DNA from 2 places in the Billgrantia diversa genome. Region 2 is predicted to be linked to the other one. Evidence: riboswitches for the same ligand, from Rfam matches in the RefSeq annotation. Region 2 holds a riboswitch; the other holds the start of a gene.
The links. Region 2 has a riboswitch for thiamine pyrophosphate ahead of tenA (thiaminase II). Riboswitches for the same ligand answer to the same signal wherever they lie in the genome.
Positions count from the first base shown of each region.

Region 1: it holds a riboswitch for thiamine pyrophosphate, as region 2 does, so the genes downstream of both, HNO52_RS16555 (sodium:solute symporter family transporter) here and tenA (thiaminase II) in region 2, are expected to answer to the same signal.

Region 1 is NZ_CP053382.1:3,593,124-3,601,622, forward strand. It holds partial or broken gene HNO52_RS16555 (sodium:solute symporter family transporter) at 82-1,471, opposite strand; TPP riboswitch at 1,461-1,569, opposite strand; gene HNO52_RS16560 (hypothetical protein) at 1,684-2,352, shown strand; gene HNO52_RS16565 (peroxidase-related enzyme) at 2,357-2,947, opposite strand; partial or broken gene HNO52_RS16570 (GGDEF domain-containing protein) at 2,976-3,374, opposite strand; gene HNO52_RS16575 (7TM diverse intracellular signaling domain-containing protein) at 3,517-3,987, opposite strand; gene HNO52_RS16580 (CoA-acylating methylmalonate-semialdehyde dehydrogenase) at 4,070-5,569, opposite strand; gene HNO52_RS16585 (LysR family transcriptional regulator) at 5,771-6,715, shown strand; gene HNO52_RS16590 (FAD-dependent oxidoreductase) at 6,732-8,144, opposite strand; gene HNO52_RS16595 (polysaccharide deacetylase family protein) at 8,156-8,499, opposite strand, start outside.
Region 2 is NZ_CP053382.1:1,334,727-1,343,225, forward strand. It holds gene HNO52_RS06235 (porin family protein) at 1-327, shown strand, start outside; gene HNO52_RS06240 (PDDEXK family nuclease) at 399-1,646, opposite strand; gene thiC (phosphomethylpyrimidine synthase ThiC) at 1,778-3,667, opposite strand; TPP riboswitch at 3,736-3,854, opposite strand; gene tenA (thiaminase II) at 3,892-4,560, opposite strand; TPP riboswitch at 4,646-4,784, opposite strand; gene HNO52_RS06255 (lysophospholipid acyltransferase family protein) at 4,840-5,769, opposite strand; gene HNO52_RS06260 (DUF4870 family protein) at 5,774-6,148, opposite strand; gene HNO52_RS06265 (VOC family protein) at 6,216-6,608, opposite strand; gene HNO52_RS06270 (class I SAM-dependent methyltransferase) at 6,675-7,310, shown strand; gene HNO52_RS06275 (MFS transporter) at 7,561-8,499, shown strand, end outside.

The sequences.
Region 1 (8,499 bases), 2.2 Mb from region 2:
ATGAATGAGAAATGCGCCAGCCGGGAGCTGGCGCGACGATAAATCGGGACTTCATCAAGCGTAAACCGGCCAGGGGCCAATTCACTGCGTGCGGATACGCTCATGCGGTGCCGCCCATGCCACGGCCAGGCTGACCAGCGTGGAGGCCGCCAACGCGCCGAGAAACGGCGGCAGCGTCGGGATACTGCCGGGGAAGCTCGCCGCCAGCACACCGCCCGCCAGGCTGCCCTGAGCGACCCAGCCCGGCAGAATCGCACCGAGCAGGCCCGCCACGCCACCCGCCACCGCAGCCAACGGCGTCATGCGCCGCCACAGACCGAGCAGCACCGGCACCACGATGGCGGCGCACAGCAGATCGGCGATCAGGAACAGCCTTAGTACCGAGAGACCCTGCAGCGCCACGATCACCACCGGCACCATCAGCGCCACGGTGACCAGCCGGGCCGCACCGATGGAGAGCCCACGCTTGCCGGAACCCGCCACTGCCAGCGAGGCGATGCCGTTCTGCAGCGTATCGACACTGGAGGCGACCAGCGTGACTGCCAGCACCAGCGCCGGCAGCGCCAGCCAGCCCGGTGCTTCGCCCAGCAGCGCGAAAAAGGGAATCGGCGGCTCGCCCAGGGCGACCCCGCTCATCGCTGCCAGCATGCCTAACCCCCCCACCAGGCTCACTACCGCCACGGTGGTCGCACCGCCCAGCCAGGCACCACGATTGAGGGCACGGTCGTCACGCGCGGCCCATACCCGCTGCCAGTAACCCTGGTGGAACAGGTTGGCGGCCGTGACCGCGATGACCAGCGTCAGCGCCACGCTCAGCGCACCGCCGACGGGAATCGATGGCAGCGCCGCCTCGATGGGCATCTCGGGCAGGCGCACAAGCGCCACACTGCCGACCAGCAACAGCAAGGCGATCAGCAGCCACGCCTGCCAGCGGTCCGTGGCCAGGCTCGCTCGCAGGCCGCCGACAGCGGTGTAGAGCAGCGTGGTAACGGCCACGCCGATCACCACCAGCGCCGGCGGCACGTCGGAGAGCAGCGCCGTGATCGCGCCGATGGCAGTCAGCTCGGCAGCCAGGAAGCATGCCATGTAGAGGATCGAGACCAGCGACACCCAACGCCGCACGCCGGTGCCGTAACACGCCTCGGCGAACTCGCCAATGCTGCGCCCCCTCGGGCAGGTGGCGGCGAATCGCCGGGCCGTAGAGACCCAGCACGATGAAAGGCAGCGCCGAGCCGATGGCGTAGCCCGCCAGCGCCACGGGACCGACGAAGGCGCCGATCTCCGGCGGCGCGAAGAGAATCCACGCGCCCATCCCCGAGGCCAGGAACGATAGCCCCAGGGTCGCGGCGGACTGAGAGTTGCGGGCGGTAACGTAGTCGTCGAGGGGGCCATCGGCCCGGCGGGCGCGAAGACCCAGGAAAGCAAAGCAAAGCAGCGCCGCGCCAAGCACGGCTGACGTCAGGTAGGGCATGTCGCACTTCCTCCGCCGGTATGAACCGGATCAGGTTCCAGGGTCAGCGCCGTGCGCTCTCTCAGCCTCGCCGCAGCGAGACTCCCCTGGCGACAGTGAATGAATTGTCGTGTCAGGCCTCAAGCCGGCCATTGATCGGCCGATATGACTCGAGCCCCTGAAATGATATAACAACGAAAAAACCAGAACACTCCTCCCCGCAGGGAACCGCCATGTTTAGCGAAGCCAAGGAACACGCCCCCGGGCATCTTCATCAGATCTTTGCCGACCCCTACTCCGCCTTCGACAACCTTGTCATCGAACGTCAACTGCATCTGCGGGTCGCCCTGCAGGCGCTGGTCTGCAAGCCGTTGGAGAACGGCCGCCTGACGCTGCGGGTCATCCATGGCTGGGAGAACGGCGGCTTCGAGCCTGCCGATCTGGCCCATGGCGACTATCGTATCGCATCGCTCGACGACCTGGCCCAGGTCAGCAACAGCCATCAGCAGGCCATCGACATTGCCGCCTCGCTGCCGCGCGACAATGTTTCGCTGCTTGCCGAACCGCTGGCCAACGCCATCGCCGCCGCCGAGGCCAAGGGGCAGGTTTTCGACGAGGAGACGCGCACCATCCCCGCGCGCTGGCCCGCCTTCGATCAAGGCCTCACACTCTACACCTTCTTCAAGGTCTATCATCGCCTGACCTACGGCGAGGACGATACCTACCGCTCGATCCACTGCCGTACCTTGGAAGGCCCTCGCGAGATCCATGAGTTCCATCTCGAAGAAGGCGAGTTCGCCGTGGTGCGCCCTACCGAAGATGCCACTGGCAACAGCGTACTGGTGCTGCACGTCAGTCAGCTCAAACCGGTGCGGATGCTGTTGGAAGCCTGTCGCGCCTGAACCGTCACTTCTTCTCCCGCGGCACCCTTCCCATCAGGTAGAACTCCGGGTTCGGCGGGGTGCCGGTGAGGGTGACCAGGCGGTTGGAAAGGCCGAAGAAAGCGGTGATGGCGCCGATGTCCCAGATGTCGTCGTGAGTGAAGCCGGCATCAACGAGGCGGGCCTGCCACTCGTCGGTGTATTCGCCCACTTCCAGGCCGCAGTACAGGGCGAAGTCGAGCATCACCCGGTGGCGCTCGCTGATCGGCGCGGTGCGGTGGTTGATGGCGACCTGATCGGCCAGCAGCGGATCCTTGCTGTAGATGCGCACCAGCGCGCCGTGGGCCACCACGCAGTACAGGCAGCGGTTGCGGGCGCTGGTGGCGACCACGATCATCTCCTTCTCCGCCTTGGTCAGCGTGTCGGATTCCCGCTCCATCAGGGCGTCGTGATAGGCGAAGAAGGCGCGGAACTCGTCCGGGCGATGCGCCAGCATCAGGAATACGTTGGGCACGAAGCCGGCCTTCTCCTGCACGGCCAGAATGGCCTCTCGGATATCCTCGGGCAGGTCGTCGATCGATTCGGGCACGGGAAAGCGGCTGAGTGGGGCTGACATGACGTTCTCCTGGGCGTTGTCGTTCTTGTCACGTCACAGTTAACGTCAACGTCAACTTGCTGTCCATGCGACCTCCGTCATGTCCCCGACAGCAGGGAACCACTCGATTGCGGTCGGTTGCCTTGGCTTCGTACATGGCCTTGTCGGCAAGATGGTAGAGAGCCTGAACATCACGCACGGCCTCGCAACCCTGACAGGCCACCAAGCCGAAGGAGGCCGTGATCACTCCATGGCGTGACGCCTCGTGCGGTATTCCCAACCCTTGGAGAGCCTCGCGATACCGCTCCAGCAACTGCTTGCCCGCTTGGAGGGAGTCGACCTCGAGCAGCAAGCCGAACTCCTCCCCACCCAGGCGGAACAGCCGGTCGCCGGCACGCCGAAAGTGGTCCAGAAGTAGCGTCGCCAACCGCATCAGCACCTCGTCGCCAGCCCTGTGGCCTTAAGTGTCGTTGTAGAGCTTGAAGCCATCAATATCCATCACCGCGAACAGCAAGTCTGTCCGCTGCGCCGCCGACGCTGCATTTCCTGATCCACCAGTTCGTGGAACTGGCGCCTGTTCAACAAACCTGTCAACGGGTCGGTTCGCGCCAGGATCGTGAGCTGCCGGTTGGCCCTCTCCAACTCTTGGGTGCGTTGCAGTACCTGATCTTCCAGGCGCTGGTTGAGCGAACGCTGCAGCTCGACGGTGGCGCGCTCGGCGGCGAGTTTCTCGTTCTTGAACTGATTGATCTTCCAGGCCAGTCCCAGGGAGAGCAGCAGGAACTCGATTCCCGAACCGACCTGGACGGCGTACTCGGTGACGATGTTGTACGGCAGGATGCCGGCCACCCGCAGGAAGTACAGCGCACCCGGGTCGCCCGCGGGGCATGCTGGCGAAGGCTCATGAAACTGTTGCTGAAGACAGCAAGCATGAAGGCGAAGATACCGATGTTGATCGGCACCAACTGGTTGTTGAAGGTTGGCAGTGTCGGCCACCAGTACTGGAACGCAAAACCTCGCGCCGTGAACATCAGAACGAAAAAGGACCCGAGGTAGACCACATAGAGCAACAGAGAGCGCTCACGGGTGTAAACGCAAGCGCCCCCACCGGAAACGGCGGGGGCGCTTGCTGGCTCTAGCTGATCAGCTCAGCGAAATAGTGCTGTTGATACCGCTGGAGACATTCTCCGGCTCGAACCAACGCGCGGTCACAGTCTTGGTCTGGGTCCAGAACTGGATCGCCTGCTTGCCGTTGGGGCCCAGGTCGCCCAGCTTGGAGCCGCGCGAGCCGGTGAAGCTGAAGTAGGCCACCGGCACCGGGATCGGCACGTTGATACCCACCTGGCCGACATCGATATCGGTCTCGAAGCGGCGTGCCACCCAGCCGGAGTTGGTGAAGATCGAGGTGCCGTTGCCGTTGGGGTTGGCGTTGATGAACGCGATCGCTTCATCCAGCGTATCGACACTGACCACGCACAGTACCGGGCCGAAGATCTCCTCGCGGTAGATGGTCATCTCCGGCTTGACGTCGGCAAACACGGTGGCGCCGACGAAGTTGCCGTCCGGGTAGCCCTCGACCTGGTAGCCACGGCCGTCAACCAGCAACTTGGCGCCCTCTTTCTCTCCGGCGTCGATCAAGCGCTCCACACGCTCCTTGGCGGCCGGGGAAACCAGCGGGCCGAGATCGGCGTCGCGCTGGGTGCCCGGGCCCACCTTCATGTTGCGTGCCCCCTCGACGATGTCGTCGAGCCACTGGTTGGCCTCGCCCACCAGTACCACCACCGAATTGGCCATGCAGCGCTGCCCCGCGGCGCCGAAGGCGGAACCCAGCAGGTTGTTGATCGCCTGGCTGCGGTTGGCGTCCGGCATCACCACACAGTGATTCTTGGCACCCATCATGGCCTGCATGCGCTTGCCGGCCACGGCGGCACGATTGTAGAGCAGCGAGCCCACGTGGCTGGAGCCGATGAACGACAGTGCCTTGATGTCGGGGTGATCGGCAATCTGATTAGCCACATCCGGGCCGCCGTGGACCACGTTGAGCACACCGGCCGGCACGCCCGCCTCATGGGCCAGCTCGACCAGGCGCATGGTGGAGCTGGGGTCCTGCTCGGAGGGCTTGAGTACGAAAGTGTTGCCACTGGCTATGGCCAACGGGAACATGAAGCACGGCAGCATGATCGGGAAGTTGAAGGCGGTGATGCCGGCACCCACGCCCAGCGGCTGGTTGAGGGTGTAGACGTCGACCTCGTTGGCCGCGTTCTCGGCCAGCTCGCCGAGCTGCAGTGAGGTGATCGAGCAGGCGTGCTCCACCACCTCCAGGCCGCGCCCCACTTCGCCGGCGGCGTCGGGCAGGGTCTTGCCGTGCTCCTCGGTAATCAGCGCGGCGAGTTCCTCGGTTTGCTCGCGGATCAACGCCTGCAGCGAGAGCATGATGCGCATGCGCTTGGCCAGCGGCGTCTTGCGCCAGGTCTTGAACGCCTCCTTGGCGCTGGCCACGGCGCGGTCGACCTCCTCAGCGGTGCAGAATGGCACCCGCGCCACCACTTCCTGGGTAGCGGGGTTGACTACGTCACGCCACTCCTGGCTCGTAGAGGGGACGGCCTGGCCGTCGATGTACATGGGGATTTCGCGAACGGACATGGCGATATGCTCCTCTCGTGCTTGTAGTCGTTATATGGCTGAGATGGGTTACATTAGACTTTATGTGTAGATTTACACGAACCTCAATGAATTCGAGTCTATAGAGCCGTCCTGCAACGTGACAATGCGCACTTCTTCACAAGTTTTGTGCAAGAATGCACAACCAGCCAATAAGGATAAAGTTACAGCGAAGGTGGCGCCGTGCTCGACTGGCAGGACATTCAGATCTTTCTCGAAGTCGCCCGCAGCCAGCGGCTGACCGACGCTGCCCGGCGCCTGGGCCTGGATCACTCCACGCTATCGCGGCGCACCCGACGCTTCGAGCAGAAACTCAACACCCAGCTCTTTGAGCGTAGCACCCACGGCTACCATCTGACCGAAGCCGGCCAACAGCTACTGGCCCACGCCGAAGAGATGGCCCGTCACGCCTTCGAGGCAGGTGAGAACCTGGCCGACAAGAACCGCCAGCTCAGCGGACAGATTCGCCTGGGCGTGACCGAAGGCTTCGGCACCTGGATCATCGCCCCACTACTCTCCGCCTTCTGTGAGCAGCACCCCGGCATCACTCTTGACCTGCTTGCCCTGCCCCGGGTGGTCAACCTGAGCCGCCACGAGGCGGACCTGGCGATCACCGTGGAGCGGCCCGCAAGCCAGGGGCTGGTGATCTCGCGACTGTGCGACTACCGGCTAAGGCTCTACGGCAGCCAGAGCTACTTCCAGCGCCACGGCCGCCCGGGGCGCCTCGCCGAACTCGGTGAACACCGCCTGATCGGCTACGTCGACGATCTGATCTTCAGCGAGCAGCTCAGCTACCTCGACCCTCTGCTTGACCCCGCGGTGGTTGGCACGGCACCGCACTTCTCGATCCGCAGCACCAGCGTCACCACCCAGCACGCCGCCGCCCTGCAGGGGGCCGGGCTCGCCGTGCTGCCCTGCTTCATGGCCGAAACCGGCGACCGGCTAGAGAGCGTGCTGAATGGCGAAGTGGAGATCGTGCGTCAGTTCTGGATCACCGCGCGCCAGGAGCAGCGCCGCCTGGCGCGGGTGCGGCTACTTTGGGATTTTCTGCGTGAGGCGCTGGAGCTCAATCGCGCCCTGCTGATGGGCGAGGCGGGGAAGTTGGTGCTGCCCGACCCCACGCCATAGCATTGCGACTGGGACCTCAAGCAGCCGATTCGCGCCCCAGCTGACGAGCCGCCTCGCGCCCGGCGATGGCGCCCAACACCACGGCGCTGAGCAAGCCGTTGCCGGAGAGGTAACCGCTGTCGCCTGAACCGGAGACACCTCTCGCCGCGCCACCGGCGGCGAACAGGTTGGCGAAGGCAGCACCATTCTGGCGTAGCACCCGCGCCTGGGCGTCCACCTCGAGCCCGCCTTGGGTATGGAACAGCGCGCCGGTGACCTTGATAGCATGAAAAGGCGCCACCAGTTGGTCCGCGGCATTGAAGCTGCGGCCGAAGCCGTCGGCTTCGCCGCTCTCGGCCAGGGCGTGCATCTCGGCGAAGGTTTCACGCAGGGCTTCCAGCGGCAGAGCCAGACCGGTAGCCATGGCTTCGAGGCTGTCGAAAGTGCGCACCGCCCCTGCCGTATCGGCATTGCGATAGTCCTCGAACTCCAGCGCTGCCTGGTGGATGCGTTCGTCGAACAGATTCCAGGCAATGCCGCCCGGCTGGGCCAGCACCTTGGCCGCTTGCTCTGAGTAGCCGCCATGCTCGTTGGCGAAGCGTCGCCCCTCGGTATTGACTTGCACGCCGCCGCGCATCATCACCGCCCAGGTGATCAGGGTCTGGTGCGGCATGGCCAGCGAGCCGTGGCCCTGGCAAGCGCCCAGGTCCTTGAGGCTGGCGCCCATGGCCTCGCCCCAAAGCAGGGCATCGCCCTGGTTGCCCTCGTGGCCGAAATAGAGGGCCCCCTTCAGCGTCGGCAGGTGGCGTGCCACCAGCTCGGTATTGCCGCCATAGCCGTTGCAGGCCAGGATCAGCGCATCGCAGCCAATCGATTCCCGGCTGCCGTCGGGGCGCTCCAGGGTCACGCCATGCACGCGCCCCGTGTCGTCCGCATGCAGCTCCACGACTCGAGCCTCGGTGAGCAGGTCGATGCCCGCCGCCTCCACCGCGTTGAGCAGGCTGCCCATCAGCTCCTCCCCGGTGCGCCGCGGCGTGGCGTGCATGCGCATACGGCTGTGGCCGGGGTAGAGGAAGCCCTCCACCAGGTCGAAGGGCACGCCGTGGGCGTCGGCCAGCCACTCCACCACGCCGGCGGAGGCCTCGGTCAGGGCACGCACGATGGCCGGGTCCGCCTGATGACCGTTCTTGTGCTGAATGTCCTGACCCATTAGTTCAGGGCTGTCTTCGACCCCTTTTTCGGCCTGAAAGCGCGAACCCGCCGCGGGGATGAAACCCTGGGACATCGAGGTGCTACCCCTTGGCAGCGCATCGCGCTCCAACACCACCGAATCTGCGCCGTACTGCCTGGCAGCCAATGCCGCCACCAGGCCGCAGGCTCCCGCGCCGATGATCACCAGCGGCACGTGTGCCTCGAATTCCTGCCCGTCATGAAAGGCCACGATAGCCATGGTGAGACTCCTCAGTCGTTGTCGCCGGCCTGCTTGCGGTAGGCATCGAGTATCTCGCCGGCCGGCGCCTGCCATACGTCGTCATGTCCGGCGATATGGTCGAGCACCGCTTCCAGGCAGCCGATACGATGCGGCTGACCGACGAGCCAGGGGTGCAGGTTGAGCGCCAGCAGCCGGCCACCCTGCGCTCGGCCCTCCTCCAGCAGGAAATCGAAAGCGTCCGTCACCTGGTTCACCCAGCTGTCCTCCGAATGCAGGTTCTGGCACATCACGAACTGGTCTTCGATCTCGGTGGAGAGCGGCATCATGGTCAGTTCGCCGCGCTCAGTGGCGAAGGCGTAGGGCATGTCGTCGT
Region 2 (8,499 bases):
AATGGTGGGATGCAATTCAACGACTACTTTGGCGCCGAGGCTCATCTGGGTACCGGCGGCTCCGACGGTGCGGCCGAGCTCAGTTATCTAGTGGGTGCCTATGCCAAGGGCATCCTGCCGGTTTCACAGCAGTTCCGCCTGTATGGCCTGGCGGGCTTCAGCGAAGTGGATTTCGACGCCGACAGCGAGAGCGGCTTCTCGTATGGCGCCGGCGCTGAATTCGATGTGGTGCCCAACCTGGCGGTGGGTGCCGACTACATGCGCTACCTGGACGAGTCGGCTTACACCTTCGATGCGGCAAGCATCGGGGTTCGCTACCGTTTCTGAGTTGTCCCGTCTGCGCATCTGACCGCGCCCCCATGATGATTGTCGTGGGGGCGATTTCGTTAGCGGCTCAATCAGTGCCCCGGCCAATTGCCATGCTCCTTCCAGCTCTCCAGCAGGGCGGGTAGGTGCTTGAGATCTCCGTTCTCGACGACCTCGACCTGCAAGCCCTGCAGGCGTTGCAGCTCGGTGAGTCGTTGCCGGGACTTGTCGAACTCGCCGCAGGCCAGCAGTACCCGGGTAGCGGAGAGTCCCGCTGAATGGTTGAGCATGCCATGCAGCCGTTTCAGGCCCTGCTCGATACAGGTCCTGGAGCCGGGGCGAGTGATGAGGGACTCGATGAACAGCAACCGGTTGCGTTCGACCGCCAGGCAGTCCGATACCACGGGCTCGCCGTTGTGCTGGCCGCTCAGGTCGAGGATATGCGCCTCGCTGCAAACCCGGGATAGTCCGGCCTCCTGGGCGCTGAGCCAGGCATACTCCGTCAACCAACCGCCGCCCAGATAGCGCCCACCCTCCAGGGAATCGATGTCCACGACGTGGGGGGTATCGCTCGACCAGTGCAGAAGGCCGGCCTCGTCAAGCGCCTTCAACGCATCGGTGGCTGGGAAGCACGGCGATTCTTTCAACCACTGGCGCCCGGCGCCTGATCGTAGCCGAACTCCCGAGGGGATAACGCTCTCCAGTGCGCCTCCCTCGCCGTGTACCATGTCATGCAGTTCCCCGAGCAAAACGGCCAGGCGGTCGGCATGATAGCCGAGGTGGCGGGTGAGGTGCTTGCGCTGTTGGCAAGCCTGGCGCCATTCGCTTTTATCGGAAACTGCCCGAACTCGCTTGCGGCCGTTGGCCAGCAGGTAGCGATCGACGTCCAGTACCGGTTCAATGGCCGTGACGTCCGGGGCTGAGTCGGGGCTATCGCACGCCATGCGGTAGAGCGCTCCAGCTCGAATGTCCACATGCAGCCAGTCGGCGGAGCAGCGCTGCATGGCATGCTGGAACAGCAGGGCTGCAAGCGTGCTGCAGCCGCCTGCATCCAGGGTGACCGAGAGAGAGGGGCTATCGAACTGCTGGCGATACAGGGATTCGGCTAGCGCATCGGCATATTCTGCGCAGCGGTGGGGCTCGTCGTACGGAAGGCGAGCGCGTGTCTCGATCTCGGTTCCAGTGGGCAGTTCGTGGCGTAGTAGAATCGCCAGTCGCTCGGCGGCCTGGGGAGGTGATTGGCACGGTATCAGTACGATTCGCTGCGGACGAAGCTGCAGAATCGGTATCAGGCTTACCTCAGGGCGCTCGGTTACCAGCGCGACGTGCAGGTGTGGCATGGGCTTGCTCCCTCCGCACTTGATCCTTGCAGGTTCCTACAGGCTACATCCGAGCGTTCCGTGCTGTCGCCTGTGGCGACAAAAAAACACGCCGGCCCTGGGGCCGGCGTGTTGGCTGGTAGTGGCGTGGTTCACACCTCCTTGTAGAGCTCCGCTCCCGCCTGGCGGAACTTCTCGGCCTGCTCCTCCATGCCCTTCATGACGGCCTCCTGATCGCCGTCGAGCCCGTGTTCGGCGGCGTAGTCGCGCACCTCCTGGCTGATCTTCATGGAACAGAACTTGGGCCCGCACATGGAGCAGAAGTGGGCGACCTTGGCCGAGTCCTTGGGCAGCGTCTCGTCGTGGTACTCGCGGGCGGTGTCCGGGTCGAGGCCGAGGTTGAACTGATCCTCCCAGCGGAACTCGAAGCGCGCCTTGGAAAGGGCGTTGTCGCGGCGCTGGGCGGCCGGGTGGCCCTTGGCCAGGTCGGCGGCGTGGGCAGCGATCTTGTAGGTGATGATGCCGGTCTTGACGTCATCCTTGTTGGGCAGGCCCAGATGCTCCTTGGGCGTGACGTAGCAGAGCATGGCGCAGCCGTACCAGCCGATCATCGCCGCGCCGATGCCCGAGGTGATGTGGTCGTAGCCGGGGGCGATGTCGGTGACCAGCGGCCCGAGCGTATAAAAGGGCGCCTCGTTGCAGTATTCGAGCTGCTTGTCCATGTTCTCCTTCACGAGATGCATGGGCACGTGGCCGGGGCCCTCGATCATCACCTGCACGTCGTGCTTCCAGGCGATATGAGTCAGCTCACCCAGAGTCTTGAGCTCGGCCATCTGGGCCTCGTCGTTGGCGTCGGCCACCGAGCCTGGGCGCAGGCCGTCGCCTAGCGAGAAGGCCACGTCATACTGCTTGCAGATCTCGCAGATCTCCTCGAAGTGGGTATAGAGGAAGCTTTCCCGGTGGTGAAACAGGCACCACTTGGCCATGATCGAGCCGCCGCGCGAGACGATGCCGGTCACCCGCTTGGCGGTGAGCGGCACGTAGCGCAGCAGCACCCCGGCGTGAATGGTGAAGTAGTCCACGCCCTGTTCGGCCTGCTCAATCAAAGTGTCGCGGAACACCTCCCAGGTGAGATCCTCGGCCACGCCCTTGACCTTCTCCAGCGCCTGGTAGATCGGCACCGTGCCGATCGGCACCGGCGAGTTGCGGATGATCCACTCGCGGGTCTCGTGGATGTTCTGGCCGGTGGAGAGGTCCATGATGGTGTCCGCACCCCAGCGGATGCCCCAGGTCATCTTGTCGACTTCTTCCTCGATGGAGGAGGTCACCGCCGAGTTGCCCAGGTTGCCGTTGATCTTCACCAGGAAGTTGCGACCGATGATCATCGGCTCGGATTCCGGGTGGTTGATATTGTTGGGGATAATCGCTCTGCCTGCTGCAACCTCGGCACGCACGAACTCCGGCGTGATCTCCTCGGGCAGCCGGGCGCCGAAGCCCTGCCCCGGGTGCTGGTGGCCGAGGATGCGTTCGACTTCTGCGGTGCCCAGGGCCTGGCGGCGCTGATTCTCGCGAATGGCGATGAACTCCATCTCCGGCGTGACGATGCCTTGGCGGGCATAGTGCAGCTGAGTGACGTTCTTTCCCGCCTTGGCTCGGCGGGGCGTGCGGGTCAGGTCGAAGCGTAGCGGGGCGAGCATGGGATCGCTGGCGCGGCGCTTGCCGTACTCGCTGGTGGGGCCGTCGAGGAACTCGGTGTCCTCGCGTTCCTCGATCCATGCGCGACGCAGCTCCGGTAGTCCCTGGCGCAGGTCGTTGCTGGCCGCAGGGTCGGTGTAGGGACCGGAAGTATCGTAGACCAGCAGCGGCGGGTTTTCCTCATCGGCGCCTGAGGTCCTGGTCGGCGACAGCGAGATCTCGCGGAAGGGCACGCGGATGTCGGGCCGCGAGCCTTCGACGTAGACCTTGCGCGAACCGGGCAGCGGCTGGATGGCGGCCTCGTCGACCTTGGCGGTCTCGGCGAGGAAGTGGGCGGTCTTGCTCATGGGTGTTCTCCCTTGTTGTGGGTCGTCAGGGAGGACAGCTGGGAGGACAAGGGCAGAGGGCGAAGCCCGGCTGCATGTCGCTTGATTCCTACGCTGGTCCTAGCCAGTTCAGGTTCAACGGGATCCATACTGGGCGCGCAGCGCTGCATGATCTCAGCCGTCTTCAACGGCACCCCGTCAAGCGTGTTCGCCCGCCATGCCGGCGGGTATTGCATGGCAGCGGCTCAGATCGCTCGATCCAGTCCCATCTGCCAGAAATCGATCTCGAGTCGCGTGGCATCGCGGAACACCTCGGCGAGCTCGTCAAAGCGCGCCGGAGTGACATCGGCCAGGCGTGTATCGAGCCACTCCAGCTCGGCGCGCATGGCGGCCTGGAAGTCGTCGCTCTGGTACATGGCGATCCAGGCGTCATAGGGGTTGGTCTTGCCGCGCAGCGTAAAGGACTGCGCGTTCAGCCAAGTGGCGATCTCGCCATAGCCCACCAGGCAGGGGGCGAGTGCCACGTGCAGGTCGAGGAGGTCGCCGCGGTTGCCGGTATCGAGTACGTAGCGGGTATAGGCCATCGTCGCCCGGGCCTCCGGCAACTGCGCGAGTTCTGCCTCGCCGATTCCCCATTCGCGGCAGTAGCCGACATGCAGATCGAGTTCCACGTCGAGAATCGCCTTGAGACCTTCATGGGCCTGGCGCAGGTCGGCGAGGCTGCGGCTCTTGTAGGCGGCCAGCGCGTAGGCACGGGCAAAGTGGATCAGGAACAGGTAGTCCTGTTGCAGATAGTGGCGGAAAGCGCCCTCTGAGAGAGTACCGTCACCCAGGCCGCGCACGAAGTCATGCTCGATGTAGGCGCGCCAGTCATCGTGGCAGGCGTTGGTCAGGTCGGTGAAGCGATAGCCCATCTTGCCTCCGGTATCGAATCGGATCCGGAACGTGGGCGGGAGGAAGGAAGAGGTGGCTGGGGTGAGGCGGCGAATGCTTGCCGCGATGGGGCCACCGCTTGATCCCTACGCCGGTACGAGCCGGATCAGGTTCTACGGGCCCCGCCGTGACGACTGCTCATTCTGGTGAGCAAAATGTCGTATGGCGATCTCAGCCGGTTCCACCGGCACCCCGTCAAGCGTCTGGGCCAGTCTAGCAGGATGAGACCGTCTTGCCAGTCACCGAAGCGAAATGGTTCTTCAATAGAGCCGGAACGACTTGTGCTTCGGGTGCCCCTGCTGTTGCTCGATCACCTTGCGGTAGCGCTTGTACTCCCACTGATACTGGGCCGGATCCAACGCGATGGCTTCTTCCACGCAGGCGTTGACGCCGGTGGCCGATTGCGTTTCGTCAGCGGCATAGACTCGCTCGTCGGCGGCCAGGAAGTGAATGGCGAAGCCGCGGCCGGGGAGGCGCCTGGCCACGCCGGTGACGACTCGGGCATCGGTGCGGGCCACCAGCTTGGGCAGCAGGGTCGCGGTGTAGGCCAGGCGATGGTAGAAGGGGGCGAACACACCGCTACCCCAGTTGGGCTCCTGGTCGGGCAGGATACCCACCGCCTCGCTGCGCTTGAGCGCCTTGAGCAGGGCCGCGACGCCGCGTGGGTTGGTCGGCACCAGGCTCGCGCCCATGCGCTCGCGCCCTCGGCGGATCACCGGATCGAGTTCGGCAATCTTGGGCGGTTCGTACATGGCGGTGAAGGGGAAGTGGCTGGAAAGCCAGAAATTGAGCACTTCCCAATTGCCGAAGTGCGGTGCCAGCACGATGACGCCGCGCCCCTCGGCGCGGGCGTCGTCGAGCAGCTCACGGCCGTGGATCTCTTGGATCGAGGCCTCGACCCGCTGCGGTTCGCCCATCCAGGCGAAGCCCAGCTCGAGCATGGTGGCGGTGGAGTGGGTCAGGCTCTCCCGCGCTAAGCGACGTCGTGCCGCTGCGCTGCGCTGGGGAAAGACCTCTGCCAGGTTGATCTCGGTGACCTTGCGCTCGCGCCGGCTGAAGCGATGCACCAGCGGGCCGGTGAGGCGGGCCAGTCGCCAGAGCATGGCGGGGCGGCGGCCGGCCAGGCTGCGCCATAGCGTGGTAATGGCGCGACCCTGCAGGGTGGCGGTGGATGACTGCGGCTCGCTCATGAGTTCAGATCAGCCAGGCGTCCACATTGTCGGGGGCACGGTGCTCCTGCAGGCGTTTGATGCCCTTGACGCAGCGAATCACCAACCAGACGATTACCACCAGCCAGGTCAGGAAACCGATCAATACCAGCATCAGTAAGCCGGAAATGGCAAAGTAGAGCAGCGCAAGCCAGAAGGTGCGGATCAGGTAGCGGTAGTGTTCATCGAACCAATGGGGACCCTGACCGCGATAAACGTAGGCGATCACCACGCCGACCAGTAGGGTCAGGCCGCCGGTGACGATGCCTGCCAGATACAGGGCATAGACGACGATGGGCAGGGTGGTGTCGGGTGCGTCGCCCGAATCGATGACGCTGCGGCTCTCGGGGCTATCGTTCATGAGGCGTCCAGTCGTTCATGGTTTGCGTCAATGATACCGGCCATGGGCCACATTGCCAGGGAGGCGGCTATTCGAGTGCCTCCTTGAGCGGACGGCTGATCTCCAGCAGGTTGCCGTCAGGGTCGCGCAGGTAGAGCGACTCGATGAGGCCATTGGCCCCCTGACGGGTGACCGGGCCGAGTTCCACTTCCACATCGAGTGCCGCTAGGTGCCGCTGGACCTCGTCCAGCGGCAGCAGGCTGCGCAGGCAGAGATCCAGGCTCCCCGGCGTGGGGGTGGCGGCGCGCGGCTCGATGTCGGTGGCCGTCCAGTGCAGGCGCAGGGCGATGTCGCCCAGTATCAGGTCGACACGCTCGCGATCCCGGTAGCGTACCTCGAGCCCGAGTACGCGAGAGTAGAAATCCACGGCACGGGAAATGTCGGTCACGGTAATGACCAGGTGGTCCAGACCTGACAGCATTGCCGGCCTCCTCGTTGTGATGTGTTGACTGCAATCTCATTTCGCCAGGCCCAAAAGGATACGACGATGCCGACCTGCCCGCTATGCGCATCCCCGCATTCCCGTCATTTTCATCACGACTCGAGGCGTGACTACTACCGCTGCGAGAACTGCCGGCTGGCATTCGTGCCGCCTGTTCAGCGCCTCTCGCCCGAGCAAGAGAGGGCGGTCTACGACCAGCATCAGAATCGGCCCGACGATCTCGGTTATCGCCATTTTCTGTCGCGACTGTTCGAGCCGCTGAAGAGTCGACTTGCACCGGACGCCCACGGCCTCGATTTCGGTGCCGGCCCCGGCCCGACGTTGTCGCTGATGTTCGAAGAGGCGGGTCACCCCATGGCGATCTACGACCCCTTCTATGCACCGGATACTTCCGTGCTCGAGCGGCGCTACGATTTCATCACCGCTACCGAGGTGGTGGAACACCTGTTCGCGCCGGGGCATGAGCTCGAGCGCCTTGTGGCGCTGCTGCCCGAAGGAGGCTGGCTGGGGCTGATGACCAAGCGGATGACCAGCGAGGAGGCCTTCGCCCGCTGGCACTATATCCTCGATCCGACCCATGTATGCTTCTTCAGCGAGGCGAGCTTCGAGTGGCTGGCGAAGAGGCTCGGCATGAGCGTCGAGTTTCCCGGTGCGGATGTGGCTTTGATGCAGAAGCGCTGAGTCAACAGGCTTCGAGAAAAGACAGTGCGTTTTTCTATTTTTGGTCACGCTAGCGGTGCTTTGCTCTGACCTATTGAAGGCAGTAAGAATAAGCGTTTGACACTGGCAGCGGTGGGCGTATGATTCGCGCCGCCCCGCTCGAGCGCTGGTCATTTTTCGGCAACGCACAGGGGCGCGGTGGGGCAGCGTTCCACGGCATTTTCTGGCATCTTAACTTCCTCTGATTCACCTGCTGTCGAGAGGCGCGCTCATGTCGCGGCAACTGCTGGCCATGGCCCTGGCACCTTTGCTGGGGCTCTTCATTCTGGGTATCGGCAATGGCTTCCTGGCTACCCTGATCACCCTACGGCTGGACGCGGCCGGTGAGTCGCCGGTGGTGATCGGCTGGGTCTCCTCGGCCTACTTCATTGGCCTGGCACTTGGGGCAGTGTTCAACGATCGGCTGCTTCTGCGTATCGGCCATATCCGTGCCTATGGCAGCTTCGCTTCGCTGGTAGCGGTCACCGTGCTGCTGCAGGCGCTGTTTTTCGAGCCTTGGGCCTGGTTCGCCCTGCGCCTGGTGGGTGGCTGGGCCACCGTGGGTGTCTATCTCGTCATCGAGAGCTGGCTGCTCACGTCTGGCGATCAGAAGGTGCGTGGCAGGCTGCTGGCGCTCTACATGATCTCGCTGTATGCCGCCGGGGTCGTGGGCCAATTGCTACTCGGCGTCACCGACGCCATGGGCGAGACGGCACCGTTCATGGTCATTGGCATGCTGGCCTCGCTGTCGGTGTTGCCTATGGCAATGATTCCGCGGGTCTCGCCGCTGATCGAGCATGCCGAGCCGCTGTCGCCGATGCGTCTGATCACCATGACGCCCACCGGCGTGATGGGCAGCTTCGGCTCGGGACTGGCAGTCGCTGCCGTCTATAGTCTGCTGCCGCTCTACCTGCAGCGCATCGGCCTGAGCGTAGCCCAGGTCGGTCAGATGATGGCCGTCGTCGTGCTTGGCGCCATGCTGCTGCAGTACCCCCTCGGGCGCTGGTCCGACCGCCACGATCGCCAGATCGTGCTGATCATGATCGGCGCTTTCTGCGCCTTGATCTCGGCTGCCATGCTGTTGCTGCCGCTGACGACCTGGGTGCTGGCGGCGCTTCTGTTTCTGCTGGGCGGTGGGGTCTTCGCGCTCTACCCGGTGGCGGTGAGCCAT